One region of the Halobacillus sp. AWM4_238 genome, then DNA from elsewhere that is predicted to be linked to it. Evidence: predicted binding sites of a transcription regulator. Region 1 holds the regulator's gene; the other holds the start of a gene.
What was found. Region 1 encodes CtsR, which represses protease genes until heat stress. Its sites were predicted from a motif close to ATGGTCAATAAAGGTCAAACA; they were not measured.
Positions count from the first base shown of each region.

Region 2: a site for CtsR is predicted at 13,137-13,157, ahead of clpP (ATP-dependent Clp endopeptidase proteolytic subunit ClpP). Genes of this name have one in related genera too.

Region 1 covers NZ_JBSWSY010000002.1:3,131,487-3,147,392, forward strand. Annotated here, with positions in the region: rRNA gene ACXACN_RS15525 (23S ribosomal RNA) at 1-1,868, shown strand, start outside; rRNA gene rrf (5S ribosomal RNA) at 1,958-2,071, shown strand; gene ACXACN_RS15535 (MgtC/SapB family protein) at 2,156-2,845, shown strand; gene ACXACN_RS15540 (CtsR family transcriptional regulator) at 3,015-3,479, shown strand; gene ACXACN_RS15545 (UvrB/UvrC motif-containing protein) at 3,500-4,048, shown strand; gene ACXACN_RS15550 (protein arginine kinase) at 4,048-5,118, shown strand; gene clpC (ATP-dependent protease ATP-binding subunit ClpC) at 5,137-7,596, shown strand; gene radA (DNA repair protein RadA) at 7,854-9,233, shown strand; gene disA (DNA integrity scanning diadenylate cyclase DisA) at 9,234-10,307, shown strand; gene ACXACN_RS15570 (PIN/TRAM domain-containing protein) at 10,462-11,556, shown strand; gene ACXACN_RS15575 (bifunctional 2-C-methyl-D-erythritol 4-phosphate cytidylyltransferase/2-C-methyl-D-erythritol 2,4-cyclodiphosphate synthase) at 11,655-12,845, shown strand; gene gltX (glutamate--tRNA ligase) at 12,903-14,372, shown strand; T-box leader at 14,417-14,636, shown strand; gene cysE (serine O-acetyltransferase) at 14,715-15,371, shown strand; gene cysS (cysteine--tRNA ligase) at 15,361-15,906, shown strand, end outside.
Region 2 covers NZ_JBSWSY010000002.1:2,092,237-2,108,142, reverse strand. Annotated here, with positions in the region: gene ACXACN_RS10865 (ATP phosphoribosyltransferase regulatory subunit) at 1-948, shown strand, start outside; gene hisG (ATP phosphoribosyltransferase) at 941-1,576, shown strand; gene hisD (histidinol dehydrogenase) at 1,576-2,850, shown strand; gene hisB (imidazoleglycerol-phosphate dehydratase HisB) at 2,847-3,440, shown strand; gene hisH (imidazole glycerol phosphate synthase subunit HisH) at 3,440-4,069, shown strand; gene hisA (1-(5-phosphoribosyl)-5-[(5-phosphoribosylamino)methylideneamino]imidazole-4-carboxamide isomerase) at 4,082-4,813, shown strand; gene hisF (imidazole glycerol phosphate synthase subunit HisF) at 4,814-5,572, shown strand; gene hisIE (bifunctional phosphoribosyl-AMP cyclohydrolase/phosphoribosyl-ATP diphosphatase HisIE) at 5,569-6,192, shown strand; gene ACXACN_RS10825 (tetratricopeptide repeat protein) at 6,281-7,297, shown strand; gene trxB (thioredoxin-disulfide reductase) at 7,415-8,365, shown strand; gene ACXACN_RS10815 (NUDIX domain-containing protein) at 8,691-9,158, shown strand; gene rapZ (RNase adapter RapZ) at 9,175-10,059, shown strand; gene ACXACN_RS10805 (gluconeogenesis factor YvcK family protein) at 10,063-11,016, shown strand; gene whiA (DNA-binding protein WhiA) at 11,050-12,006, shown strand; gene ACXACN_RS10795 (HPr family phosphocarrier protein) at 12,137-12,391, shown strand; gene clpP (ATP-dependent Clp endopeptidase proteolytic subunit ClpP) at 12,492-13,079, opposite strand; tRNA gene ACXACN_RS10785 (tRNA-Arg) at 13,905-13,980, shown strand; gene ACXACN_RS10780 (SAP domain-containing protein) at 14,229-14,414, shown strand; gene ACXACN_RS10775 (restriction endonuclease) at 15,133-15,906, shown strand, end outside.

The DNA.
Region 1 (15,906 bases):
TCCCAAAGTGTGTGTTAAGTGGAAAAGGATGTGGAGTTGCTTAGACAACCAGGATGTTGGCTTAGAAGCAGCCATCATTCAAAGAGTGCGTAATAGCTCACTGGTCGAGTGACTCTGCGCCGAAAATGTACCGGGGCTAAACACACCACCGAAGCTGCGGATTGATCTTATGATCAGTGGTAGGAGAGCGTTCTAAGGGCCGTGAAGTCAGACCGTAAGGACTGGTGGAGCGCTTAGAAGTGAGAATGCCGGTATGAGTAGCGAAAAAAGAGTGAGAATCTCTTTCACCGAATGCCTAAGGTTTCCTGAGGAAGGCTCGTCCTCTCAGGGTTAGTCGGGACCTAAGCCGAGGCCGAAAGGCGTAGGCGATGGACAACAGGTTGATATTCCTGTACCACCTCCTTTCCGTTTGAACGACGGGGGGACGCAGGAGGATAAGGAGAGCGCGCCACTGGATGTGCGCGTCCAAGCAGTGAGACGGTCGGATAGGTAAATCCGTCCGGCAACGTCAAGCTGTGATGGGGAGGGAAATATAGTACCGAAGCTCCTGAGTTCACACTGCCAAGAAAATCCTCTAGTGAGGAAAGAGGTGCCCGTACCGCAAACCGACACAGGTAGGCGAGGAGAGGATCCTAAGGTGAGCGGGAGAACTCTCGTTAAGGAACTCGGCAAAATGACCCCGTAACTTCGGGAGAAGGGGTGCTCCTCTGCCGAGGAGCCGCAGTGAAAAGGCCCAAGCGACTGTTTACCAAAAACACAGGTCTCTGCGAAGCCGTAAGGCGAAGTATAGGGGCTGACACCTGCCCGGTGCTGGAAGGTTAAGGGGATGCGTTAGCTTATGCGAAGCGTTGAACCGAAGCCCCAGTAAACGGCGGCCGTAACTATAACGGTCCTAAGGTAGCGAAATTCCTTGTCGGGTAAGTTCCGACCCGCACGAAAGGTGCAACGACTTGGGCACTGTCTCAACGAGAGACCCGGTGAAATTATACTATGTGTGAAGATGCACATTACCCGCGACAGGACGGAAAGACCCCGTGGAGCTTTACTGTAGCCTGATATTGAATGTTGGTACAGCTTGTACAGGATAGGTAGGAGCCTTGGAAGCCGGAGCGCTAGCTTCGGTGGAGGCGCTGGTGGGATACTACCCTGGCTGTACGGACATTCTAACCCAGGACCGTGATCCGGTCCGGAGACAGTGTCAGGTGGGCAGTTTGACTGGGGCGGTCGCCTCCCAAAAGGTAACGGAGGCGCCCAAAGGTTCCCTCAGAATGGTTGGAAATCATTCGCAGAGTGTAAAGGCACAAGGGAGCTTGACTGCGAGACCTACAAGTCGAGCAGGGACGAAAGTCGGGCTTAGTGATCCGGCGGTTCCGCATGGAAGGGCCGTCGCTCAACGGATAAAAGCTACCCCGGGGATAACAGGCTTATCTCCCCCAAGAGTCCACATCGACGGGGAGGTTTGGCACCTCGATGTCGGCTCATCGCATCCTGGGGCTGTAGTCGGTCCCAAGGGTTGGGCTGTTCGCCCATTAAAGCGGTACGCGAGCTGGGTTCAGAACGTCGTGAGACAGTTCGGTCCCTATCCGTCGTGGGCGTTGGAAATTTGAAAGGAGCTGTCCTTAGTACGAGAGGACCGGGATGGACACACCGCTGGTGTACCAGTTGTTCCGCCAGGAGCATCGCTGGGTAGCTACGTGTGGTCGGGATAAGTGCTGAAAGCATCTAAGCATGAAGCCCCCCTTGAGATGAGATTTCCCTTTGCTTTAAGCAAATAAGATCCCTCAGAGACGATGAGGTTGATAGGTCCGAGGTGGAAGCGTGGTGACACGTGGAGCTGACGGATACTAATGGATCGATGACTTATCTATCTGATTTCAATCAGTCGTGAAAAACGTTTCTTTTTCAAAAAGATGTTTCCTTATCCAGTTTTGAGGGTTCACCTCAAACTTTATATTGATGTGGTGGTGAAGGCGAAGAGGTCACACCTGTTCCCATGCCGAACACAGCAGTTAAGCTCTTCAGCGCCGATGGTAGTCGGGTTTACCCCCGTGAGAGTAGGACGCCGCCACATTATTCTAAAAACCAGAAGGTCATTCTTCTGGTTTTTTTCTATATGAACTACCATCAACATAGATATAAAGAAAGGAGGGATCACTTGAACTGGTCATATTTCTTTCACGATGACATTCTTTTATTTGTATTTCGATTATTTTTTGCACTCATCCTTTCAGGATTGATAGGATTCGAAAGGGAAGTTAAAAATCATTCAGCCGGCTTTCGAACCCATATTCTTGTTGGAGTGGGGGCTTGTATGATGATGCTCCTTTCTTTGTATGGATTTGAAACGTTCATTGATCAATATGAACAAGTCAGGTTCGACCCAGCCCGTATTCCCTCTTATGTGATTAGTGGCATTGGATTTTTAGGAGCAGGAACCATTATCGTTAATGGAATGACGATTAGAGGATTGACTACAGCAGCTTCCATTTGGACAGTGGCTGGGATAGGGCTAGTAGTTGGAGCTGGAATGTATGATGTAGCGACGGTTACTACGATCTTTGTCCTGATGAGCTTAGTATTCTTAAACAAGATCGAGAAAGAGAAGTTTAATGGTAATCGTAAAAATATTTACCAAGTGACCATCAGTAAGGATTCACCAATCAACCATGTCTTAACCATTTTTGATCAGATGAAGCTGGAGATCAGAAAAATCGACATTGTAGCACTGGACCAGACTCAAAAAAAAGTGGTCATTGAGCTAAATAAAGGACAAAAGTATGATCGATCGCTTCTTTTAGAGCGTCTATCTTTGATGGATGGTGTAGAAGAATGCGGCCATCAATAATAAAGGACTGCACAGTTGATTCTGTGCAGTTTTTTTGTTTTATTTCGGTATGAAACGGGGAAACATAGAAGATGTAATTCTTCTAAACAAACAAGTTGCATGACAAGAAAATTTGAGTATAATAAAATTAAAGTCAAAGATAGTCAAAGTCAAAAGAGGGGGAGGGAGCATGCGGAATATCTCTGATGTTATTGAAGAATATCTCAAGGAGATTTTAGATGAGAATCGTCACCACGCGATAGAAATCAAACGGAGTGAACTTGCCGAAAAATTCGATTGTGTACCTTCTCAGATCAATTATGTGATTAAGACACGTTTTACTGTGGAAAAAGGATATATAGTAGAAAGTAAAAGAGGCGGCGGCGGATATATACGAATCAGCCGGATTCAACATCGAAAAGGGTCAGAAATGATTGAAGAGGTGATGGATTTGATCAACCCGCATGTGTCTCAATCCAAAGCCATCGATGTTCTTGAACGGCTGGTAGATTATGAGATCATCACGGACAGGGAAAGCAAACTAATGGCAAGTGTCATCGATCGTGACGTTCTTGCTTTTTCTTTACCTCTTCGCGATGAAGTTCGCGCACGAATCATGACAGCCATGCTATTTACCCTTAAATATAAATGTTGAGTGAGAAGGGAGAGATTCAGATGGAGTGCCAAAAATGTCATCAGCGCCCAGCAACGGTCCATTTAACGCAGGTATTGAATGGTCAAAAGACGGAAGTCCATGTATGTGAAAAGTGTGCAAAAGAAAACGGGTACATGAGTTATGGAGAAGAGAACTTCACTTTGAATGATCTCCTTTCAGGTCTGTTCCATTCCGAGGGACCTTCTCCTTTAAAAGGGCAGAACGCTCACTCTTATACTCAAAAGCCGAAACTGACATGTCCCAATTGTGGACTCAGCTATGAGGAGTTTGCACGGGTAGGGAAGTTTGGGTGTGCAGATTGCTATAAAACCTTCGATGAACGACTAAACCCCATCCTTCGTCGTGTTCACAGTGGCAATACGAAACATAATGGGAAAATTCCTAAACGCGAAGGTGGAAACTTGCACCTGAAAAAAGAGATGGAAGAATATAAAACTAATCTTCGACAATTAATTGAGCAGGAAGAATTCGAAGAGGCAGCGAAAGTTAGAGATATGATAAGATCTTTGGAAAGTCAACTGCATCACAGGGAGGATGGTGATGAGTAATGTCTTTACAGCAATTCATGAATGAAGCGATCAGCCCATGGATGAAGCAAGAGGGGCCAGACAGCGATATAGTGCTTAGCAGCCGTATACGACTTGCTCGTAACTTTTCACAACATCCTTTTCCTATTATCGCTTCTGAAGAGAGTTTGAATAAAGTATTGGAATTCTTTCATCAAGAGTTTCAAGAGCAGTCTTTCAGGGATTATAAAGATTTTGAACTGATTCAGATGAAAGATTTACAACCGATTGAAAAGAGAGTACTGGTAGAGAAACACCTGATCAGTCCACACTTGGCTGAAAAAGCGGATAAGTCCGCCTCTCTCATTTCTCAAAATGAGCAAGTATCCATCATGATTAATGAAGAGGATCATATTCGCATACAGTTATATTTCCCGGGTTTTCAGTTGGATCAAGCATTAGAACAAGCCAGTCAATTGGATGATTGGCTTGAAGAAAAAGTGGACTATGCCTTTGATGAAAAGCGGGGTTATTTAACCTCATGTCCGACAAACGTGGGTACGGGAATGAGAGCATCTGTCATGATGCATTTGCCCGCGCTATCCATGACGAACCAAATCAACCGGATGACACCTGCTATAAACCAACTGGGTCTTGTTGTGAGAGGCATTTACGGGGAAGGCAGCGAAGCCATGGGGAGTATTTATCAAATATCGAATCAGATTACACTTGGTAAATCGGAAGAGGATATTGTGGAGGATCTTCATAGTGTCGTCAAGCAGTTGATTGAACAGGAGAGGAAGGCGAGAGAAGCTTTAATGGCTCGTTCCAGCATTCAGTTGGAAGACCGCATCTTTCGTTCCTATGGTGTTTTGACTAATAGTCGAATCATAGAATCAAAGGAGGCAGCGAAATGCCTTTCTGACCTGAGATTGGGCATTGATATAGGTTTCATCGATCATATTCCGCGCACAATTCTAAATGAATTGATGGTCCTTACACAGCCTGGATTCTTGCAACAATACGCAAAGTCTACTTTATCTCCTGATGAAAGAGACGTAAGAAGAGCATCCTTAATTCGGGAACGACTTCAATTAGAAAACGAAGAATAATGTTAGGAGGGAATGTCCATGATGTTTGGGCGATTTACAGAAAGAGCACAAAAAGTATTGGCGCTGGCGCAAGAAGAAGCCGTACGGTTAGGTCACAATAACATTGGCACAGAGCATATCCTTTTAGGATTAGTCAGTGAAGGGGAAGGCATAGCTGCCAAAGCACTAACCGCATTAGGTCTTGAGTCTTCAAAGATTCAACAGGAAGTTGAAAAATTAATCGGCAAGGGAGAGAAAGTTTCCCAGACGATTCATTATACGCCTCGTGCGAAAAAAGTCATTGAGCTTTCCATGGATGAAGCTCGTAAACTGGGACACTCTTACGTAGGGACAGAACATATTCTTCTCGGATTGATCCGTGAAGGAGAGGGTGTAGCTGCACGTGTATTGAATAACCTCGGTGTCAGCTTGAATAAGGCTCGTCAGCAAGTGTTACAACTGCTTGGAAACAATGAGTCTACAGGTGGCCAGAACCGTCGTGGAGGCGGATCAGGTGCCCAGGCAGCGAATGCGAATACACCGACCCTTGATTCACTTGCACGTGATCTAACGGCGATCGCGAAAGAGGGGAATATTGACCCTGTCATCGGTCGAAGCAAAGAAATCGAGCGTGTCATTCAAGTATTGAGCCGCCGTACGAAAAACAACCCGGTTCTCGTCGGTGAGCCTGGTGTAGGTAAAACAGCTATTGCAGAAGGTTTGGCTCAACAGATTATGAATAATGAAGTGCCTGAAATTCTTCGTGATAAGCGAGTGATGACGCTTGATATGGGTACGGTTGTTGCCGGGACCAAGTATCGCGGTGAGTTTGAAGACCGTTTGAAAAAGGTCATGGAAGAAATTCGTCAGGCGGGGAACATCATCCTGTTCATTGATGAGCTTCACACATTGATTGGTGCTGGTGGTGCAGAAGGTGCGATTGATGCATCCAATATTCTTAAGCCGTCCCTTGCCCGAGGAGAGCTGCAATGTATCGGTGCTACGACACTTGATGAGTACCGTAAATATATTGAAAAAGATGCTGCTCTTGAACGTAGGTTCCAACCGATTCAAGTGGATGAACCGAACCTTGATGAATCGATCCAGATCCTTCAAGGTCTTCGCGACCGTTATGAAGCCCACCACCGTGTGACGATTACGGATGATTCCATCGAGTCTGCTGTTCGTTTCTCCGATCGTTACATTACAGACCGCTTCCTACCGGATAAAGCGATTGACTTGATTGACGAAGCTGCTTCTAAAGTTCGCCTGCGTTCTTATACAGCTCCACCGAACTTGAAGGAGTTGGAGCAGAAACTGGAAGAAGTACGGAAAGAGAAAGATGCAGCTGTACAGAGTCAAGAATTTGAAAAAGCTGCTTCCTTGAGAGACAGTGAACAGCGCTTAAGAGATGAGCTGGAACAAACGAAAGACGAGTGGAAAGAGAAACAAGGACAGGAAGATTCCGAAGTTACGGTTGAAGATATTGCTTCTGTCGTATCCACTTGGACAGGAGTGCCTGTATCCAAGATGACGAAAGATGAGAGCGAACGCCTTCTTCACCTTGAAGACACGCTTCATAACCGTGTGATCGGCCAGGAAGAAGCGGTCAAAGCGATCTCTAAAGCCATCCGCCGTGCCCGTGCCGGACTTAAAGATCCGAAGCGTCCAATTGGTTCATTCATCTTCCTTGGACCAACAGGTGTCGGTAAAACAGAACTTGCCCGTGCGTTAGCAGAAAGCATGTTCGGTGAAGAAGATGCGATGATTCGAATCGATATGTCCGAGTATATGGAAAAACACAGCACATCTCGCCTTGTCGGTTCACCTCCAGGCTATGTCGGCTATGAAGAAGGTGGACAATTAACAGAAAAGGTACGCAATAAGCCTTACTCTGTCGTTCTCCTTGATGAAATTGAAAAAGCGCACCCTGAAGTATTCAACATTTTACTTCAAGTCCTTGAAGATGGTAGACTGACGGATTCTAAAGGCCGCGTCGTCGATTTCCGTAACACCGTATTGATCATGACATCAAACGTCGGTGCGCAGGAATTGAAGCAGAACAAATATGTCGGCTTCTCGATGGGTGACACGGATCAGGACTACAAAGACATGAAGTCTAAAGTTACGGATGCTTTGAAGAAAGCTTTCCGTCCAGAATTCTTGAACCGTATTGATGAAACGATCGTGTTCCATTCTCTAGAGAGAAAACACATGAAAGATATTGTAACCTTGATGGTAGAGGAACTGCGCAAACGTCTGAAAGAACAAGAGATCGACTTCGTCTTGTCTGATGCTGCTATCCAGCACATTGCAGAATCAGGATTCGATCCTGAATACGGAGCGCGTCCATTGCGTCGATCTATTCAGAAGAACGTTGAGGATCTGCTCTCAGAAGAACTCTTGAAAGAGAACATTGCCAAAGGGCAAAGTGTGAAAATCGACCTTGATGACGATAAGAATTTTGTCGTCCACACGCAGCAAGAGTCTACAAATTAATTAGTTGAATAGAAGTCATGAAGGCTTGACTCATAAATGGTTGAAGGAACATGGAGAAAGGGCTGCTCCCCTTCTTCTATTTCCTAGAAATGAATCATATAGTGAACAGAGCCTAAGAAAAATCGGAAGGGTTTGCCTTCCGATTTTTTTCATCTTCCGCTATGCTTTTACTAAAGATTTAATACAAATGATAAGACTGTGAAACTCTTTCACAATCTTTTACGTATAGAATAATAAGAATAAGGAGCGAGATAATCTTGGCAAAGAGGAAAACAAAGTTTGTTTGCCAGGAATGTGGGTATGAGACACCTAAATGGATGGGAAAATGCCCGGGGTGTAATCAATGGAACACACTGGTCGAAGAAATGACGGCTGCACCGGCGAATTCCAGACATGTGTTTCAGACAAGCTCCACTTCCGCAACAACGAAACCAGAAAAAATCACACAAATCAAATCACAAAAAGAACCGCGTATGCCAACGGATATGCCTGAATTTAACCGGGTGTTAGGTGGAGGAATCGTTGCGGGGTCTTTAGTTTTGATCGGCGGAGATCCGGGTATCGGTAAATCCACTCTCTTACTTCAAGTATCTGCGCAGATCGCCAAAAAAGATTTCCCTGTCCTCTACATATCCGGTGAGGAGTCTTCAAGACAAACAAAGCTTCGGGCTGAACGCCTGGATATTACATCTGATGAACTGTATGTCTTATCAGAAACGAACTTACAGGATGTTATTAACCAAATCGAAACCATTGAACCGAAGTTCGTTGTCATAGACTCGATCCAGACCATCTTTAAAGAAGACGTCACTTCTGCTCCAGGAAGCGTTTCGCAAGTACGTGAGTGTACCAGTCACTTGATGAGAATTGCCAAAAGCAAAGGTATTCCTATTTTTATTGTTGGGCATGTTACTAAAGAAGGTTCAATTGCTGGTCCACGTCTGCTGGAACATATGGTAGATGCGGTCCTTTACTTCGAAGGGGAGCGGCATCATACGTTCAGGATTTTAAGAAGTGTAAAAAACCGCTTCGGAAGCACTCATGAAATGGGGATCTTCGAAATGAAGGAGAAAGGTTTGGAAGAGGTGCTGAACCCTTCTGAGATCTTCCTTGAAGAACGTTCGCAAGGGGCCGCAGGTTCCATTGTAGTGGCTTCCATGGAAGGGACAAGGCCGGTCCTTGTAGAAATTCAAGCGCTGATCTCTCCCACGGCTTACGGAAACCCGAGGCGTATGGCTACTGGGCTTGATAACAGTCGAGTCCCGCTTTTAATGGCTGTCCTGGAAAAGAGAGCGGGTCTTCTGCTTCAGAACCAGGATGCTTATGTCAAAGTGGCTGGTGGAGTGAAGTTGGATGAGCCGGCGATCGACTTAGCCGTTGCGATCAGTATTGCCTCAAGTTTTCGTGATCAGTCTTCCAACGGAGATGATGTTGTTGTCGGTGAGGTTGGCTTGACCGGTGAAATACGTCGAGTGGCTAGAATTGAGCAAAGAGTTCAGGAAGCGGCGAAATTAGGATTCAAACGAGTCATCATCCCTAAGAAGAACATGGATGGCTGGACGCCTCCTTCAACAATTGAGGTCATCGGTGTCAGTACCGTTCAGGAGGCGATGAAGGTTACACTGGGGGATTCATAAATGGAATGGCATGAAATCAAAGAACATGGAATTGGAGAAATTCTTCAACTGGTGGCACCCGGCACCCCCTTGAGAGACGGCATTGACAACGTCCTTCGTGCCAAAACAGGCGGGTTGATTGTGCTCGGATATGGCGATCACATGCGTGATCTTGTGGATGGAGGGTTCCATATCCAGTCTGACTTCACACCAGCCCACCTTTACGAACTGGCGAAGATGGATGGGGCGTTAATCTTAAACGATGAAGGGACGCGTATTCTTTATGCGAATGCGCAGTTGATGCCGGATCCAGATATCCTCTCCACAGAAACAGGAATGCGGCACCGGACGGCAGAGCGTGTAGCTAAACAAACGGGTGCTCTCGTCATCGCTATATCTCAGCGCCGAAACGTCATCACGTTGTATAAAGGGTCCCTTCGTTATTCACTGAAAGATATAGGCGTCATATTAACGAAAGCCAATCAGGCGATTCAGACATTGGAAAAGTATAAAAATGTGCTCGACCAAAGTGTGACGAATCTCGGTGCCATGGAGTTTGAGAACATGGTTTCCTTTTCTGAAGTCGTTCAGGTCGTCCACCGAATTGAGATGGTGCTGCGGACGAAAACGGAGATTTTAAACTATGTGAATGAACTCGGCACAGAGGGACGACTGATTCAATTGCAATTAACAGAATTGGTGTCGAATATCGAAGACGAAGCGACATTGCTATTGCGCGATTATAGTAAGCGCCCTGATTATGAACCTTATTATATTTTGAGAAAAATGCAGGAGATCACCAACACGGAGCTTCTCTCAGATGAGCAAGTGTTGAAGCTCATGGGTTATTCACCAAGTACGAAATTGTCAGATCCCATCGTTCCAAGAGGATACCGGATACTAAGCAGGATCCCAAGGCTGCCGGCGCTGATTATTGAGCATTTAGTTGAAAGGTTCAGTACGCTTGAAGAACTGATCCAAGCGTCCTCAAAAGAGCTGGTTAAAGTGGACGGTGTTGGAGAAATCCGCGCAATGAAAATCAGAGATGGCCTCGACCGGATACAGGAACAGTTGTTCGTGGACCGTCATATATAAGAACATTGACTTATTTATTATCTATGTGATATGATAATTTGTTTGAAGATTGACTTATTTTGGAAGTTATGCTAAGTTAAAAATCATCATTCCTTTTTTATATGGTTAATGGTTGTTAGGTTTGGTCATACTGTGTTTGAGGAGGTGAATACAAGTGCTTAAACGTATCGTACAGTTGTTTATTGTTATAACCGGCGGAACCATAGGTTACCTCTATTTCCCAGAGCTGTTTACAACCATGGGTCTGACTTGGCAGAATTGGATACAATCTGTCTTAGGGGCCGTACTAGGAGCACTTATATTATTTTTATTTACTTTTTGGATTGTGGATTATATTGTCGATTTCTTAAGGTGGGTGGAGGATACCCTCGTCCGGGCGCCGGTAGCGGATTTGCTGTTTGGTAGCCTCGGTTTGATCGTCGGGTTGATTATCGCCTATTTGATCAATATCCCTGTACAAGATATCCAGATCCAAGTGGTTAACCAAGTCGTTCCGATCTTTTTAACGTTCTTATTAGGATACTTCGGTTTTCAGGTCGGTTTTAAGCGTAAAGACGAATTTTTGAATTTAGTTTCAAAGAAAGACAAGAAGTTAGACGAAGACCTTCAAGGAGAATCCACGGTCGACCCCGCTTTGGTTCCAAAAAGAAAAATCTTGGATACGAGTGTGATTATTGATGGCCGTATTGCGGATATTTGTGATACACATTTCCTTGAAGGAACCATTGTCATTCCACAATTTGTGCTGGAAGAATTGCAACATATCGCTGATTCTTCTGATGGTCTAAAAAGAAATCGTGGACGTCGTGGTTTGGATGTCTTGAACCGTCTTCAGAAGGATCTCCCTGTAAATGTTGAAATTTACGAAGGGGACTTTGAAGACATTCAGGAAGTAGACAGTAAGCTGGTGAAGCTTGCCAAGGTCATGGATGGAATTGTCGTGACCAATGATTTCAACTTGAATAAAGTTTGTGAGTTTCAAAATGTCCAAGTCTTGAACATTAATGATCTTGCGAATGCTGTGAAACCGGTCGTGCTTCCAGGGGAAGAGATGACAATTCAAGTGATCAAAGACGGGAAAGAGCAGAATCAAGGGGTCGCTTATTTGGACGACGGCACGATGATCGTTGTCGAAGAAGGAAAAGACTTTATCGGAAAGACGATTGAAGTCGTAGTTACAAGCGTGTTGCAGACATCTGCCGGCCGTATGATTTTTGCGAAGCCGAAATCACTTGAAAAAGCCTTGTAAAAACGGTATAAACAAATAGAGAATGACAAAAGTGATAACATGCGTGTTATCGCTTTTGTTGTTTTATGAACGTCTAAACAAACGTGGGATGGATACGCATGACAAAATATACAGCCATTATACTTGCGGCAGGGCAGGGTAAACGGATGCTCGCCGGTCGCAATAAGCAGTTTTTGAAAATCGGTGATCAACCGTTAATCTGTCATACCCTCTCCGTCTTCGATCAAGATGAGTGGTGTGAAGAGTTAATATTAGTAACCAACGAACGCGAACGGTCTCAGATGGAGCAACTATTACGTGAGTATCCGCTCCAACACTCGGTTTCCCTGGTCGATGGGGGAGCAGAACGACAAGATAGTGTATTTGCAGGGGTGAAAGCAGTCAGGCAGCGAGAACTACCTGTGTTTATTCATGACGGAGCGCGTCCGTTTGTATCACAAGAGCTTTTGCATGAATTGTCGGTGACAGCCTATGAAAAAGAAGCCGCTCTTCTCGCTGTACCTGTGACCGATACGATCAAGCAGAAATCAGGTCATCATTTGGATACATTGGATAGAAGTACGTTGTGGGCGGCACAGACACCTCAAGCCTTCTCCTATGATTTGATTTATGAAGCGCATGAACAAGCGAGGAAAAGCAGATACTACGGCACAGACGACGCCTCTCTTGTCGAGCGTTTGGGAAGAGAAGTGGCAATCGTTGAGGGAAGCTATGACAATATCAAGCTTACGACTCCAGAAGACTTACATAAAGCTAAAGCGTACTTGAATAACCAGAGAAAAGGAAAGGTGGAGGATGGTCTTATGTTTCGTGTTGGGCAAGGATTTGATGTACACCAGTTAACGAAAGGGCGGCCTTGTATCATCGGAGGTATTGAAATCCCGTATGAAAAGGGGCTGATCGGCCATTCCGACGCAGATGTCCTCCTGCACACAATTGCAGATGCATGCCTTGGAGCAATCGGAGAAGGGGACATCGGCAAACATTTTCCAGACACCGATCCTACCTTCAAAGATGCAGACTCTGGTCAACTGCTTCAGCATGTGTGGGATATCGTAACGGAACACGGGTACGAACTTGGAAATATCGATTGTACGGTCATTGCCCAGGCACCGAAAATGGCCCCATACATTGAAAAGATCCGTGAAAATATCGCGACCCTCCTAAGGGTGGAACCCGGAAAGATTAATGTAAAAGCAACGACTACGGAAAAGCTCGGTTTTGCAGGCCGGAAAGAAGGCATAGCTGCTCAAGCGGTCGTTCTGTTGCAAAATACTCAGCATTCCTAAACAAAAAATGATAAAATAAGTCAAGGATATAGACCGGAATAGGAAAGGGGAACAATTATGTCTAACGAAGTACGGGTGCGCTATGCACCAAGTCCGACAGGGCACCTTCACATTGGGAACGCAAGAACTGCTCTATTCAACTACCTTTATGCGAAAAATGCAGGTGGGAAGGTAGTCATTCGTATTGAGGATACAGATGAAAAGCGAAACGTCGAGGGCGGTGAAAAGAGCCAGCTCGACTACTTGAAGTGGTTGGGAATCGAATGGGACGAGAGTTCAGAAAAAGGGGGAGAATATGGCCCCTACCGTCAAATGGAACGCCTGGATATTTATAAGAAACATGTCGACGAATTGATGGAGCGAGGTCTTGCATACAAATGCTATATGACAGCAGAAGAACTTGAAGCAGAACGCGAAGCTCAAATGGCACGAGGCGAAGCGCCTAAATACTCGGGTGCTCACCGTGATCTAACAGAGGAACAAATTGCAGCGTTTGAAGCGGAAGGCCGCAAGCCTAGTATTCGTATCCGTGTCCCTGAAGACCATACGTACACGTTTAATGATATCGTCCGTGGCGACATCACTTTTGAATCCAGCGATTTTGGTGACTGGGTCATTGTTAAGCAGAACGGAACACCAACGTATAATTTCGCTGTTGCGATTGATGACTACTTAATGAAAATTACACACGTTCTGCGTGGAGAAGAGCATATTTCAAATACACCGAAACAAATGATGGTGTATGAAGCTTTCGATTGGGAGCCTCCAAAGTTCGGGCATATGACTTTGATCCTTAACGAAGAACGTAAGAAACTGAGTAAACGTGATCAACATATTCTTCAGTTCATTGAACAATATAAAAATCTCGGATATCTTCCAGAAGCTCTCTTCAACTTCATAACGTTACTCGGCTGGTCACCAGTTGGGGAGGAAGAAATTTTCACTCAGGATAAACTTGTTGAGATCTTTGATGCTGATCGCCTTTCCACTTCACCAGCGGTCTTCGATCCGGCCAAGCTGAAATGGATGAACAACCAGTACATCAAAGCATCTGACTTGGACAGCGTAGTTGAACTTGCTCTACCTCATTTAGTTGAGGCTGGACGCTTGTCTCAAGATATGAGCGAGGAAGATCGCAAGTGGGCACGTGAACTGATCAGCCTTTATCAGGAACAATTGAGCTACGGAGCAGAAATCGTTGAACTTACTGAGTTGTTCTTCAAACAGGAGATCCAGTACGATGAGGCCGCTATGGAAGTTCTTGAAGGAGAACAAGTGCCAGAAGTGTTGGAAACGTTCAAGAAGAACCTCCACGAGCTTGAGGAATTCACGCCTGAAAACATCAAGAAACAAATCAAAGCTGTTCAAAAAGAGACAGGGCATAAAGGGAAGAAATTGTTCATGCCTGTCCGTGTAGCGACAACAGGTCAAACTCACGGTCCTGAATTACCGAACGCAATTCACTTGCTCGGACTTGAGACGGTAACGGTCCGTTTGAATGATGTACTAAGCAAGTTACAAGCTTAATTCGTTCACAAGTGGGAAAGAATATCATATAGTAGAGATACCTATACGAAACGTTGATGAGGAGAAGTAAGAGGCCCCTCTCTTCTACAGAGAGAATCACCTTGGCTGGGAGTGATTCGTAGAGAAGCCTTTGAAATGCACCTCGGAGTCTTCGGCTGAACGAAGTATGCCGAAGCGGGTTCCTTCCGTTATCAAGGGTGAAGCGGGGATAGACAAAAGAGTCGATCCCAAACAGAGTGGAACCACGTTTAACGCGTCTCTGTGCCAATGGCACAGAGACGCGTTTTTTGTTTTACACGAGTGCGCTTCTGTTTCAGAACAAGGAGGGGAGCAAGTATGGGGCTGTTCAAAATGTTTAAAGATGATGTTGATGTGGTGTTCGATCAAGATCCTGCTGCTCGTTCATATATTGAGGTGATTCTGACCTATTCAGGGTTGCATGCGATATGGGCACATCGGGTGGCCCATGCTTGTCACAAACGTAAGTTTTTCTTCCTGGCCCGGCTCATATCCCAATGCAGCCGCTTCTTGACAGGCATTGAAATCCATCCCGGAGCGAAGATCGGGCGACGCTTTTTCATTGACCATGGGATGGGCGTCGTGATCGGTGAAACGTGTGAGATTGGAGATAATGTAACGATCTTTCAAGGGGTGACGCTTGGAGGGACTGGGAAAGAAAAAGGCAAAAGACACCCGACTCTCCTTGACAATTCATTAGTAGCGACGGGAGCGAAAGTGCTCGGATCCATTACGATCGGAGAGAACTCTAAAGTGGGGGCAGGGTCTGTTGTGCTCCACGATGTTCCGAACAATTCAACGGTCGTTGGGATCCCGGGTCACGTCGTCATCCAGGATGGAAAAAAGGTTCAAAAGAAGGACCTGGATCACCATAAACTTCCCGATCCTGTGTACGACCGGTTGAATGAAATGGAGAAGGAAATGGCAGAACTGCGCCAACAATTGGAGGAAACCAAAGGAGTGAACCAACATGGCAATTAAACTATACAACACACTGACAAGAAAAAAAGAACCATTCCAGCCATTGGAAGAAGGAAAAGTAAAGATGTATGTCTGTGGCCCAACGGTCTATAACTATATTCACATCGGAAATGCAAGACCGGCCATCGTTTTTGATACGGTGAGAAGATATTTTGAATACCGGGGCTACGATGTGCACTATGTGCTTAACTTTACGGATGTCGATGATAAATTGATTAAAGCTGCCAATGAAATGGACGAAGGAGTCTCAGATATCGCTAATCGTTTCATCGCTGCTTACAAAGAAGATGTAGGAGCACTCGGGGTAAAAGAAGCGGTAGATCATCCACGTGTGACCGAAAACATGGATGAGATCATCAGCTTTATCCAGGGATTGATCGACAAAGGGTTTGCTTATGAATCGGGAGGGGATGTATATTTCCGCACACGATCCTTTGATCAATACGGAAAACTTTCTCACCAGTCCATTGATGAGTTAAGGTCCGGAGCGAGAATCGAAGTGGGGGATAAGAAAGAAGACCCGCTTGATTTCACC
Region 2 (15,906 bases), 1.0 Mb from region 1:
CCGGACATGACGGCGCCGATTGCAAGGGTAGCTGCTTCTCAGTTGAAGGACGCTGAATTTCCGCTTCGTCTCGCTTATGAAGGACCAGTGTTCCGTGCTCAGCAGACCGAAGGCGGGAAGCCGGCTCAATTTGAACAGGTCGGAACGGAATTGATTGGCGACCACTCCTCTTATGGAGATGCGGAAGTCATCGCCCTTCTCGTCGAATCATTGAAACAGACGGGGCTTGATGATTTTGTCATTACCGTGGGTCACATTGGTTATGTGAAAGCCTTTTTCACTGATTTACTCGGAGATGATGAAGATACGATTGAATATCTTTTAAATTATTTATACCGCAAAAATTATGTAGGCTACCGGGAAGCGGTGAAGGAGCTTTCTGTTCCGAAGGATAAGAAAGATGCACTCCTTCAACTGCTCTCTCTGAAAGGCGGCGAAAAAATTTTTGAAAGCAGCCGTTCACTTGCACGGAATCAAGCATGCATGCAGGCGGTTAATGAATTGAAGCAATTGTACCGTCTTCTGCAACAGTATGAGGTGGAAAAATATATTCACTTTGATCTGAACTTGATCAGTCACATGGATTATTACACAGGGATCCTGTTCGAAGGATATGCGCCAAACCTTGGGGCTCTTCTATGTAACGGAGGCCGCTATGATACCCTGCTGCCTTCTTTCCAACTCAGTGCATCGGCGACTGGTTTTGCCGTCCATTTGGAACGCCTTGTAGAAGCACTGAATGAACAGGAGTCTGATGATGGCCGAATCGGTGTCATCGTCGATGATGATAGTTACAGTCAAGGACTGAAGGAAGCGAAACGCCATCGTGAGGATGGACAGGCAGTCCTTTTGCAACACGTGGACCAAATTCCGGACTTGCAGGCTTTTAAAGCCGAATTGTCAGAAACGATCGATTTAACAATAGGCGGAGGTGAGCGTGATGAGTAAGCCGTTGACCATTGCCATGCCGAAGGGCCGTATTTACGAAGAAGCGGCTGAACTGATGAAAAGAGCTGGCTACGAGCTGGAAGCGGACATGGATGAGTCAAGAAAGTTGATTTTGGAGTTTCCTGAACAGAACATTCGCGTCATGATGGCCAAACCGATGGATGTCGTCACTTATGTGGAATATGGAGCCGCAGATATCGGGATTGCCGGCAAAGATGTCCTGTTGGAACAGGACCGGGATGTATACGAAGTGCTGGACTTGAAAATCAGCCCTTGTTACGTAGCTGTAGCCGGATTGCCTGATCAACCGCTAAGCCGGATTGCTCCAAAAATCGCTACGAAATATCCGCGGGTCGCTTCTGATTATTTCCGTGAGCAGGGCGAACAGATCGAGATCATTCCTTTGAATGGATCGATTGAGCTTGCACCATTGATCGGACTGGCAGACCGGATTGTCGATATTGTATCGACAGGTCGTACATTGAAGGAAAACGGGCTGGTCGAGTATGAAAAGATTACAGATATTACATCGCGTTTAATTGTGAATCCGGTCAGTTACCGGTTGAAGAGCACAGAGATAGAGGAAATGGTGAGCAAATTAAGTGAAGTGATGGAAGGGGAGCGCTGATGAGGATCATTAACAAATCGGACTTGAAATCATTGAAGCGTTCCGTTGATCAAGGAACGGAAGAACAACGAAAAGCTGTTCAGGACATTATTACACAGGTGAAGAGCCGAGGGGACGAGGCCGTTAAAGAATATACAGAGCGTTTCGATCAAGCTACGTTGGGAACCTTTAAAGTTTCTAAAGAAGAGTTTGAACAAGCGTATGCCTCCCTGGATGGTGAGTTCGTTCAAATCTTACAGGAAGCAGCGGATAACATCCGTGCTTTTCACGAGAAACAAAAGACTACTTCCTGGTTTGACAGCTCGAAAGACGGCACGATCCTAGGCCAAAAAATCACGCCGATTGATGCAGCAGGAGTTTACGTACCAGGTGGAACGGCCGCGTATCCTTCATCCGTCTTTATGAATGTAATTCCAGCACAAGTGGCTGGTGTGGAACGTGTCGTCATGGTCACCCCTCCAGGACCAGACGGTAAAGTACCGGATGGCGTCCTTCTTGCTGCGCAGATCCTTGGCGTTGAAGATGTGTTCAAAGTAGGGGGAGCACAGGCTATTGCCGCTCTTGCTTACGGAACAGAAACGATTCCTTCCGTTGATAAGATTACCGGACCTGGTAATGTATTCGTAGCCCTTGCGAAAAGAGAAGTTTTCGGGGACGTCGACATTGATATGATCGCCGGGCCAAGTGAGATTGCCATTCTTGCAGATGATACTGCTCGTGCAGAAGAAATTGCTGCCGATCTTCTATCACAAGCCGAACACGATGCCCGTTCTTCAAGCGTGCTCGTAACTACGAGTGATGCGCTTGCTGAGGCAGTTGAAAAAGAGGTGCAGGCCCAACTGGAGTCCCTGCCCCGTGCTGATATTGCAAGAAAGAGTGTAGAAGACTATGGCATGATCGTACTTTGTGAGTCATGGACAGAAGCAGTCGACACCATTAATGAAATTGCCCCCGAACACCTTGAAATTGTCACCGAAGATCCTTTTCAGGAGCTCGGGAAGATAAAGCATGCAGGAGCGATTTTTCTCGGTCCGTACAGCAGTGAACCTGTCGGGGATTATTTTGCTGGACCGAACCACGTTCTGCCAACGAATGGAACGGCGCGTTTCTCAAGCCCTCTCAACGTTGATGACTTTGTAAAGAAATCCAGTGTGATTTCATACAGCAGACAAGCGCTTGAATCGAATGTCGATAAGATTGCCCGGTTTGCCAGGTTGGAAGGGTTAGAAGCCCACGCGCGTGCAGTAGAGACACGGAAGGAGCGATGGAAATGACAAATACGAGAACGGCAAGAATTGAACGGAAAACGAGGGAAACAGACATTCAACTTGCACTCGGAATCGATGGAGGGGGAAAAGCGGACTTGGATGTCCAGGTTCCTTTTCTTTCTCACATGTTGGAATTATTTACAAAGCATGGCCTATTTGATTTATCCGTTGTCGGCCGTGGCGATGTGGAAGTGGATGATCACCACTTAACCGAAGATATCGGAATCTGCCTCGGGCAGGCGTTGCGAGAAGCGGTAGGAGATAAATACGGCATGAAACGATATGGTTCCATGACTCTGCCGATGGATGAGACGCTTGTCACCGTAGCTGTTGATTTGAGTGACCGCCCACACCTGGAGTGGCGTGCAGAGCTTCCAAAAGATCGCGTTGGTACGTTCGACACGGAAAACGTCCACGAATTTTTCTGGAAGCTAGCGGTAGAAGCTCGGATGAACCTACATATCGTCTTACATCATGGGCATAACACCCATCATATCATTGAGGCGATGTTCAAAGCCTTCGCACGTGCTTTGGATGAAGCGACTCAAATCGATCCACGTGTCAAAGGAGTTCCAAGTACGAAAGGAAGTTTATAATGATAGGCATCATCGATTATGGAATGGGCAATTTATTCAGTGTCTCAAAGGCGCTTGAACGACTTGGCGTAGACTATAAAATCGGGGACCGTCCTCAGGCTTTGGGAGGCTGTGATGGCTATATCCTTCCTGGTGTCGGTGCTTTTCCAGATGCAATGAAAGCCCTCAAAGAGCATGGATTCATTGATTTTATTAAACAAACAGTGGCTGAAGGAATCCCTGTCTACGGGATTTGTCTCGGTATGCAGCTTTTGTTCGAGAGCAGTGAAGAAGGCGGACTTACAGAAGGGTTGGGCTTATTTCCTGGCACCATTTCCCGCTTTCCGGGGATGGACGAACAAGGCCGTTCTTATAAAGTTCCGCACATGGGATGGAACCAGCTTGAGATCCATCAGCCGGACAAACCTCTGATGACAGACGTGAACGAAGACCACGTCTACTTTGTCCACTCTTTTGTTGTGAAAACGGATGAGCCATCTATTTTATATGCAACGTCTGATTATCATATGGAAGTGCCCGCAATCATTGGAAAAGAAAACCTTGTAGCCAGCCAGTTCCACCCGGAGAAAAGTGGGACAGCTGGTATGCAGTTGTTAGAGAACTTTTGTAAAGTAATGTGCAAACAGTGAGGAGTTTTAACGATGAGCTTTACGATTTATCCAGCGATTGATATGCGTGATGGGAAATGTGTACGTCTTGAACAAGGCGATTTTGATAAAGAAACCGTCTATGGAGAGAACCCTTTTGAAGTGGCAAAGGAATTCGCTGAGGCTGGGGCTTCATGGATCCATATGGTCGACCTTGATGGAGCGAAACAAGGTTCCAAGCAAAACGCGGAGCATGTACTGCGTGTGGCGAAAGAATTGAATTGCCGCGTACAGATTGGCGGAGGCATCCGTTCGGAAGGTGATGTTCGTTTTTACTTGGATGAGGGTGTCGATCGTGTCATCATCGGTTCTCTTGCTGTACGAGATGTGGAAGCTACGAAACAACTTCTAGCAACCTATGGAGAGAGGATTGCGATTGGTCTGGATGCACGTGATGGCTTTGTATCAACAGCCGGATGGTTGGAACAATCAGAAGTGAAAGCTGTTGATTTAGGAAAAGATCTCGCTTCCGCGGGTGCGAAAACCTTCATTTATACAGATATTGCAAAAGACGGCATGCTTTCTGGTCCGAATACGAAGGAAATCGTCCGGTTGGCTGAAGAAACAGGTGTCGATGTGATTGCATCTGGTGGAATCAAAGGCCTTGAAGATCTTGTCGAGCTGAAAGAATATAAGGATCGCAATGTGATTGGTTCCATTGTTGGAAAAGCCTTGTACACGAACCAATTCACTTTCAAAGAAGCGCTAGACCTGGAGGTGGACTAAATGCTGTCAAAGCGAATCATTCCCTGCTTGGATGTGAAGGAAGGCCGTGTTGTTAAAGGGATCCAGTTCGTAGATATACGCGATGCCGGCGACCCTGTGGAACTGGCAAAAGTATACGACGAACAAGGGGCAGATGAGCTTGTATTTCTTGATATCTCCGCAAGCCACGAAGGAAAGGAAACGATGATTGATGTCGTCCGTTCGGTTGCTTCTGAACTTGCGATTCCTTTTACAGTCGGCGGCGGCATTCGGACGCTTGAGGATATTAAAACAACACTACGTAACGGAGCGGATAAAGTTTCCCTGAACTCATCCGCTGTAAAAAGGCCGGCCTTGATTACTGAAGGTGCGGATTATTTCGGAAGTCAGTGCATCGTAGTGGCGATTGATGCGAAGTATGATGAAGATTCAGCGAACTGGCGTGTTTATACACACGGAGGACGGACGCCCACCGATTGGCTCGTAACAGATTGGGCCAAGGAGGCAGTCAAACTTGGAGCGGGAGAGATACTGCTTACGTCTATGAATCAAGATGGTGAAAAAACAGGCTTTGACCTGCCATTATTAAAAGCTGTTCAAGAGGTTGTGAGTGTTCCAGTCATCGCTTCCGGTGGGGCTGGGTCAAGTGAACATTTTTATGACGTATTCACGGAAGCCGAGGCAGATGCTGCGCTCGCTGCATCCATTTTTCACTATAAAGAAACGTCCGTACAAAATGTGAAAGCGTATTTGAAGGAAAAAGGAGTGCCTGTCCGATGAATATAGAGGAAGTGAAGTTCGATGAACAAGGTCTCGTTCCAGCGATCGTACAAGATGCCAAGTCCAAAGCTGTTCTGACCTTAGCCTATATGAACGAAGAATCTTTGAGAAAAACGTTGGAAATCGGCGAAACGGTTTTTTACAGCCGTTCTCGTCAAGAGTTATGGCACAAAGGAGAGACATCGGGAAACACGCAGGAAGTCAGCAGCATCCATTATGATTGTGATCAGGATGCGTTGCTTGTCCAAGTACTTCCATCTGGTCCTGCCTGCCATAAAGGGGATTATAGTTGCTTTTCTGAAGAACTGACTGAAACGGAAAGCAAACCGAAAGAGAACCGCTATCAGATTCTGGACGAGCTTCAAACCGTCCTCGCAGAAAGGAAAGCCACCCTCCCTGAAGGGTCTTATACTTCCTCTCTGTTCCAGGAAGGTGTCGACCGAATTGCGAAGAAGATTGGTGAGGAAGCTGGCGAAGTCATCATTGCTGCAAAAAATGATGACCCAGAAGAAATCGCCTTGGAATCCGCGGATCTATTGTTTCACCTCCTTTTAATTCTGACTGATCGTCAAGTCCCGCTCGATCATGTGCTGGATGTTCTGGAGAAACGTCATTCCTGATGGATTACATTTTCCTCCTATTTCTCTGCAAGCATTTATGTTATACTGCATAATTAGTGAGATTTGAAACGGAAATAGGGGGACAGTCATGACGACAACACTTAAAGGAACTACAGCACAACAGGATACGAACATCATCCCATTTGTACCTACAGGTTCATTTTATTTTTCTCATGGGATTCAAGCTTTTCAAAAGCGTCGTTTCAGTGCTGCTGTCAAGTGGCTGAAAAAAGCGATTGAAGCTTCTCCCGAGGAACCATTATACCCATGCCAACTTTCTGTTGTTTATACGGAAGTTGGCTCTTATCATGCCGCCAATCAGGTACTGATCGAGGTATTGGCTGAACACGGCAAGGAATATGTAGATTGTTACTATTTGATGGCGAATAATTACGCACATCTCGGTCTTCTTAGTGATGCCAAAAAATACGTAGACACCTATCTGGAACAACCTGGGGACGGCGAATTTGAAGATGCAGCCAAACAATTGAGAGATATGTTGGATTCTTTAGAGGAAGAAGATGAAGACGACGACTGGGCTTTTGAAGATGAAGATGAGCTGATTATCTATCAAGAGACCGCTTTTTATCATTTAGAACATGAAGAGTGGGAAGATGCTTTGAGTGTCCTTGATGAAATGATGGAGCTTTTCCCAGAGTTCAAAATGGCTAGACACCGATACGCGTATGCTTTGTTTATGAATGGAGATCATGAGGAAGCGATTCAGTTTGAAAAAGAGAACTTGGAGAAAGAACCGGCCAACATCCATTGTGATGTGAACCTGGCCACCTTTTATCTGAATCAGGGCTTGACGGAAGAAGCGGATTTCCACATTGAACGTCTCCGCAATGTATTTCCTATGCATGAACAACAAAAACTAGCAGTAGCTGAAACTCTTGCGAGAGCCGGTTATTACCAAGAAGCAGTCGAACGGTTTAAATCGCTTCGAGATAAGCAGGTTACACGCCGGAGGGTTTACTACAAGTGGTACAGCATCTCTGTTTATCAAACGGGAAATCCATCCAAGGCGTTACAGCTATGGGAGAAAGGCTGCAAGCAATTTCCCAAGATGGGGGAAGAAGGCGGTCCCTGGGAACAAGAGTAGGTGAATATGCATTTCTATCATGCGTAAGCACATTAATGGACGGTTATCGTATGATTTACTATGATATGTACATGAATTGCAACTGAGATTATTTGGATTCATAAGGAGTGAAGATCGATGAGTGAAGAACGCATTTATGATGTCATTATTGCCGGAGCAGGTCCTGCAGGGATGACAGCAGCCGTATATACCTCCCGGGCTAACTTGGATACGCTTATGATTGAGCGTGGAATCCCTGGTGGACAGATGGCAAATACAGAAGATGTTGAGAACTACCCAGGCTTTGAAAGTATTCTTGGACCTGATTTATCCAATAAAATGTTCGATCACGCGAAGAAATTCGGTGCAGAATATGCCTATGGCGACATCAAAGAAGTCGTAGATGGCAAGGAATACAAGACGGTCAAAGCTGGAAATAAAGAATATAAAGCACGTGCCGTCATTGTAACAACAGGTGCACAATATAAAGAACTTGGCGTGCCGGGTGAAAAAGAACTCGGAGGCCGTGGCGTATCTTATTGCGCGGTTTGTGACGGTGCATTCTTCCGTGATAAAGAACTAGTCGTTGTAGGTGGAGGAGATTCTGCTGTTGAAGAAGGTGTCTACCTTACCCGCTTTGCAAGCAAAGTAACGATTGTTCACCGTCGTGATGAATTACGCGCGCAAAAGATCCTTCAAGATCGCGCTTTTGACAACGACAAAATCGACTTCATCTGGGACACCGTTGTTAAATCCATCAACGAAAAAGATGGAAAAGTAGGTAGTGTCACGCTTCACAACAAGAAAACAGATGAAGAATACGAGTTCGATACCAATGGTACATTCATCTATATCGGAATGATTCCATTGTCCAAACCATTCGAAAGCCTTGGCATCACGAATGAACAAGGGTATATCGAAACAGATGAGAACATGGAAACGAAAGTACCGGGGGTATTCGCTGCCGGAGACATTCGTGAAAAAGAATTGCGTCAGATCGTGACAGCAACTGGCGATGGAAGTATCGCCGCACAATCCGTCCAGCACTATATTGAAAATCTTTTAGAGGAACTGAAGGTCGTCAATTAAAAAGAAACACCATTTTAACTCGGGTGTAATCCCTGTGAAATATTTTCCTGTTACGATGGAACTGATTAATTGACCCCCTTTTAATAGATTAATCTCTATGAGGCACAGGTGCTCGTCACCTGTGCTTTTTTTGTTTTATACTTGGACAATCTTTTTAATACATCCTCATTCTCTGTGGACAAAAGCAGCGAATCGACCTTATCTATTAAGTTTAAAGGAAACTGTTTTCATTAACGGCTGTGGAACATAATATTGTAGCAACCTGTGTATTCATTGTATAATGGGTGGAGATGCCCTCTAGAAAGAAAATGAGGTGACCATAACGATGCAGCGTGTAGCAAATTGTATTTTGAGAGTGAATGATACCGTTTTAATGTTAAAAAAACCACGTAGAGGCTGGTATGTTGCCCCTGGCGGAAAGATGGAAGCCGGAGAAAATATTAAAGATTCCGTCGTCCGAGAGTTTAAAGAAGAGACGGGTCTTTCTATTGAAAACCCAGAGCTCCGCGGTTCTTTTACATTCGTCATGCGTGAAAAAGAAAAAACCTCTCATGAATGGATGATGTTTACTTTTTACAGTACCAGCTATTCAGGGGATTTACTTGATGAAAGTGAAGAAGGTGAACTGGAATGGGTTCCGGTTGGAGAAGTTCTTCAAAAGCCGATGGCAGAGGGAGATCGGAGAATTTTTGAGCACATCCTAAGTAGCGATGAGCAAGTATATGGAACATTCGTATATACGACGGACTTCCGCTTGATCGATCAAGATTTGGATCCGTCACGACCTGACTAATGGGGAGCGATGAAACATGCCAGTAAATGCCAACGATACTCAGTTAGTAATCATCACAGGAATGTCAGGGGCAGGGAAAACCGTAGCTGTTCAAAGCTTTGAAGATCTCGGTTTTTTTTGTGTCGATAATTTACCACCGGCCCTGCTTCCGAAGTTTCTTGAACTGATGAAAGATTCCAGCAACAATATCCAGAATGTGGCTTTAGTGATGGACTTACGAGGACGAGAATTTTTCGATGCGCTGTTTGATTCTCTTGACCGTCTCGGGAAAGAGGAATGGCTGCAAGAACACATTCTGTTCCTTGATGCAGAAGATCAGGCCCTTGTTTCCCGTTATAAGGAAACCCGAAGATCTCATCCTCTCGCTAAAGAAGGGTTGCCGCTTGAAGGGATTCGTAGAGAGAGAAAAATGCTGGATGAACTGAGAGGCCGTTCGCAGACAATCATTGACACAACTTCATTGAAACCAAAAGAACTGCGGGAACGAATCATCGAAAAATATCGTCAAAAGGAACAACAGGTCTTTTCCATTCAGATGGTTTCCTTCGGATTTAAGTATGGTGTTCCTATTGATGCCGACTTGATGTTCGATGTCCGTTTCCTGCCGAACCCGCACTATGTGGAACATATGCGTCCGTTGACGGGGTTAAACACGGAAGTATCTTCTTATGTGTTTAAGTGGACAGATACACAGAAATTCCTTGAGAAATTGAAGGACTTGCTCCACTTCATGCTTCCTCAATACAAACGTGAAGGAAAAAGTCAGCTAGTCATCGCTGTCGGATGTACAGGCGGTCAGCATCGTTCTGTCGCACTTGCTGAGCATTTATCAGAATACTTCTCTACGGATTTCGTGACCCATGTCACACACAGAGACATTGATAAAAGAAAGGGTTTGTAACGGATGGATCATAAGACCAAGCCGCGTGTCGTCGTAGTAGGTGGCGGGACCGGGATGCCTGTGCTTTTGCGCGGGTTAAAAAATTTACCGATAGACCTGTCAGCCATTGTAACGGTTGCTGATGACGGTGGAAGCTCCGGCCGCTTACGAGACGAGATGGCTATCCCTGCTCCAGGGGATATCAGGAATGTCGTGGCTGCCCTGTCAGATGCAGAACCCATGCTCCTTGAGCTTTTTCAGCATCGATTTGCAGCTGGTAACGGCCTGTCCGGTCATTCTATGGGCAACCTTTTACTGGCTGCAATGGCTTCCATGACAGGAGATTTTTATAAAGGGATTAAAGAAATCTCCAGAGTACTGAATGTGCGTGGTCATATCTATCCAATTGCCAATCATTCCATGAACCTCCACGCGGAGATGGAAGATGGAACGGTTGTTACCGGTGAGTCAAGTATTCCGAAACAGAACAAAAAAATAAAAAGGGTGTTTGTCAGCCCTACGCCGGTCCAGCCACTGCCAGAAGCCGTTGATGCGATCAAATCCGCGGATTTGATCGTCATCTCTCCGGGAAGTCTTTACACAAGCATATTACCGAATATTATTATTCCGGAAATCGGGCAGGCTTTGAAGGATACAAAAGCGATTGTCACGTATATATGCAATGTGATGACACAGGAGGGGGAAACTTCTGGTTACACAGCAGCCGATCATATCCAGGCGTTATTTGATCATATTGGTGAAGGTGTGTTACAGTCAGTGATTGTGCATAATCAACCGATTGATCAAGGGGTTAGGGCTGCCTATGCAGAAGAAAATGCCGAGCCCGTCTTGTACGATATTGACAGAATTAAATCCATGGGATTGAAAGTTATAGAAGAAGATATCATCGACCATAGCAAGCCTATGTTACGTCATGATACAGAGAAATTAGCAAAGTTATTGCACTCCATGCTTTAGGTGTTGCGTGGTAGGTAGAAGGGGGTGTACACCATGTCATTTGCATCAGAGATTAAAAAAGAATTAACGAATGTAGAAGCAGATCCATGCTGCATGGAATCGGAATTGGCTGCACTTGTCCGTATGAACGGGACATTTTCCCTTTCCAATCGTGAGTACATTCTCGATGTACAAACTGAGAATGCGGCGATCGCCAGAAGAATCTACACGTTAATCAAAAAACTTTATCCCTACCCGGTAGAACTCTTAGTTCGAAAGAAAATGAGGCTGAAGAAGAACAATGTCTATATTGTGAGGATGACGGAGAAAGCGAAGGTCGTGCTTGAAGATCTTGAAATCTTAAAAGGACCTCTATCCATAAATCCAGACATCCCACAAAAGTATTTGAATGATACGTGTTGTAAAAGAGCTTATTTAAGAGGGGCATTTCTTGCTGGAGGTTCCGTCAACAATCCAGAAACTTCTTCCTATCATTTGGAGATTTATTCTGCTGATGAGGAACACAACGAGGCGTTGTGTAAGCTAATGAATAGTTTCGGGTTGCACGCAAGGACACTCAGTCGTAAGAAAGGATACATCACCTACTTGAAAGAAGCGGATAAAATCACGGAACTTATCAGCAATATTGGAGCACACCAGGCCCTTTTTAAGTTTGAAGATGTGAGGATTGTCCGAGATATGAGAAACTCCGTCAATCGACTCGTCAATTGCGAGACTGCAAACTTAAATAAGACGATTGGTGCAGCTTTTCGCCAAGTGGAAAACATAAAGTTCATTAAACGGACCGTAGGTTTAGAAGCACTCCCGGATAAATTGCAGGAAATTGCATCGTTGAGATTGCAGCATCAGGAGGTTTCATTAAAAGAGCTTGGTGAGTATGTATCTGGCGGGTCGATTAGTAAATCAGGCATCAATCACCGCCTGCGTAAAATTGATGAGTTCGCTGATAAAGTAAGAAAAGGTGAAGTCACAGAAAACACAAGAAATTAATGTTTCCGTAACAAATTCATGCTATAATGAAATACAATTATAAACGCTTTCTAAACGAGGGCGTTCTTTTTTCTCAGTGTTGAATCCGCTTACAAAAAAGTTGAAATATAGAATGAGAGGAGAATGACAGGTGATTGAAAGGACGATAACGATCGAGCTTGAAACAGGTTTACAGGCAAGACCGGCCGCACAGTTCGTACAAGAAGCGAACAAGTTCACCGCAGATGTTTTCATCGAAAAAGGTGAGAAACGTGTAAATGCAAAAAGTATCATGGGGCTGATGAGTCTTGCTGTCGGGACTGATGAAGAGATTAAGTTGATTGCCGATGGTTCTGATGAAGAAGAGGCTGTTCAGGTGCTCACGGACTTTGTGAAGAATGATTAATCAGTACTTATGTGAAAAAATGAACGTTCTCTAATAAGGGAACGTTCTCATACACCATTAAAAAAATCCGCTGTGTCATCACAGCGGATTTTGCTTTTTCTTATTTATCGTTTTTCTCCATAACCTTATCAATCAAACCATAATCAACCGCTTCATAGGCAGACATGAAGTTATCGCGATCCGTGTCGCGTTCGATAACTTCCATCGGCTGTCCAGTACGCTCAGCAAGAATCTGATTCAGCTTCTCACGCATTTTAATGATACGCTTCGCATGAATTTCGATATCTGAAGCCTGACCTTGTGTTCCACCAAGTGGTTGGTGAATCATGACTTCACTGTTAGGCAAAGCATAACGCTTACCTGGTTCCCCAGCGTTCAGCAGGAATGCGCCCATAGAGGCTGCCATACCTGTGCAGATCGTGGATACGTTCGGTTTGATGAACTGCATGGTATCATAAATTGCCATACCTGCTGTGATCGACCCACCAGGAGAGTTGATGTATAGGGAAATATCCTTTTCTGGATCGTCAGCCGCAAGGAAAAGCAACTGAGCAACAACGGAGTTAGAGATGTTGTCATCAATCGGGCTTCCCAGCATGATGATCCGGTCTTTAAGTAAGCGGGAATAAATATCATAGGCACGTTCTCCGCGGTTTGTCTGTTCAATAACTGTAGGGACTAAATTCATTTGAAATTCCTCCTTAACATCAAATTAATAATGATGGAATACATTCATCATACCTATAAGGTCAATAAAGGTCAAACAAAAACAATCGCCTTTTTCACCTTAATTTCAGCAGGGATTTTACCCCTTTTTAAGTATGAGAAATCGTTGTTCTTATTCGTTCTATGTGAAGTGTACCAATTCCTTCTACCATCATACCCTAAATTTACCTATATAAACGTCCAAACTTATAATTAAGCTACATGGCAGGATGGTGAAGAATCAGTTTCGAGATGTCTGTTAGAGTTTAGGCTGCGGGAAAAGGTTCGCTTTCCATGGGGCGGGCGCTGAGCCTCCTCGGACTACGTCCTGTGGGGTCTCAGCTGTCCCGCAAATCCCATAGGAGTCTCACCGTTTCCCTCCGCCCCTTTACCATATGAGTCTCTCGAAACTATTTCTGAGAGAAATAGCATTAGCACTTTAAGGGAAGTAGTTAGATATAAACTATATTAGCGAGTATTACAAAGCATGAAAGCTTGATGCATATTGCTTATTTGCATTAATTACAGTAGTGGAAGACGTACCGTATTGTTATAAGGGTTCGTTTCTCTCACTATAGCTATGGGGTGGTTGAGAAGCTGCAAGACTACCGAGGAAATCGATTGGCTGGCGAGACCCCGCAGAGCTTTAGCTGTCTTGTCTCTATCACTATCGACGCCCATTTAGGAGAACGAACCCCTGTTATATCGAACTGGATCTTCCACGATGACGTGGACTTTTGAAAGACCAGAAAAAATGGGTTGCGTTTTTTATTGATTCTCATTATAATATTAAATGCATGTCGCTTTTGCGCCCGTAGCTCAGTTGGATAGAGCGGTAGATTCCGGTTCTACGTCAGTCGGGGGTTCGAATCCTCTCGGGCGCGCTAAACTGAATAAACGTCGGTATGACAGCGGGGTGACTCGGCCTATTGAACGTTTTTCGCTCCGTTGGTTGAGCGAAGAGACACGAAATAGTCCAAGCGCCCTCTGATGGTAGCACGGTAATTCGTGTGACATTTAGCCGACCGTTTACGTAACCTCTCGATTTCTTATCGATATGATATCGGGAGGTTTTTTTTATGCGCAAAATTAGACGGAAAGACGTTGTGGGGCTATTTGATATCTTAAAGAAGTGTATATAACGGAGTGTTCGCAAATAGTTTCTCTCACATCCTTTACAATTCCGGAGTTAAAAGCGGTTTTGAAGTCGAAGCAGCTGAAGGTCGGCGGTAAGAAAGCGGATATCTTATTACGATGGTATCGGAAAACTTCTCGGAGGCGGAGGTTATATCGTTCGTTGGCGATAAAACCGTCTTGAACAACGCTCCCAAAGGCAAAGAAGCGTTAAACGAGTTCTATTACATCTTTCTGGCACACCGCAATCTTTCAATGGTTGGTGCTTAACACGCTGCAAGTGCGATAAGGCACGTTAAGAAATTTGACTATAATTCTCCTAACGGTGAAAAATCGCTTGGCGCTAGTTAGATACCTATTGATAAACGGGTTTCCATCGTATAAACCCGTTAAAGGATTAGCGGAAAGCATGGAAATGAGAGATAAGGAACTACGGGATATGTTCGATTACACATGGGGGGGGGAACCGCGGAGAGTAACCGTACAACCACCTTACTAAAACCAAGTGTTTTCGATGCATTCAACTTACTATTGGAAAGAACGAAAAGGAACTCGAGGCTCTATACATTCACGCTTACAACCGATTAAATGAGGAACATGATGACGACTCTTTCTACAGAGTATTCGGTGTGCACTTTCCGTTCGACCATAACGAAAGGTTCAATACAGAATAACGGTGGGACAACGTAGCCTCGCTTTTTCTTTGCTATAAAAAGGAAATCAACGGAAAGTATCGAATAATATCTCGATTCCAGTATTTAACCTGGCGGTGAGCTTGTATGTTTCCTTTTACAACAGATGAATAAATTCGAACGACTTACTAGATTAGATTTTTAGTATAGGAGATATTAATGTAAAATTCAGGATAAGGTAAAAGTCATTATTAACAAGGAGGGGGAGTATTGGTTGATAACGAGTTGCTCACAAAAACAAAGATGTCAGAGCGGATGGGATGGTCGGAATCTAATGGCAGGCGTTGGGTTAAGAACTTCAGAGAGTACATTCCAACTGTAAAAACTAAGAACAGGGTCATGTACAATAATGAATCACTTAGAGTTATGAAATTCTTAAAGAGAATGCATGAAGCTGGTCTGAACATTCCGGAAATTAAGCAAATCTTAAGTGAAGAAGGACTGCCTAAATCAGCGTCTGCAGAGCAAAGATTACTTGAAGATTACAAAGTCGTACGAAACCACAAAGAATACGATCGAAGCATAGTGTCCACAATTCCTTCGTCAGGACAAATGATGGTTCCGTATTTGATGATGATTAAGGATGGAAAAGCTTATTCTGCTAATGAAATAACAGAGATGTTGGTTGATTACTTCCGGTTATCTGAAGAACAGCGGTTTATGAGATATGAAAATAACTCAGATATTATCTTACTATCAAGAATCAGGAATGTTAGGTACAGTTTGAAGAAAGAGGATTACATAGAGGAAATAAATAAATTGACCTATCGTATTACAGATAGCGGGTTAGAGTTGTTAGACGAAGGTAGCAGTGAAATCGAAGAAGAAATTGAAGAATTGGAAAAGGTTGTAGACCCTTTAACTGTAGTAAGAGATAAGGTCGAGGATTTAAAGAGTGAGTTAGCTGATAGTTTGCTGAAGAAACTTAGAAGTGTTCATTGGATGAAGTTTGAGGACATTGTAGTTGAGCTTTTGACAGAAATG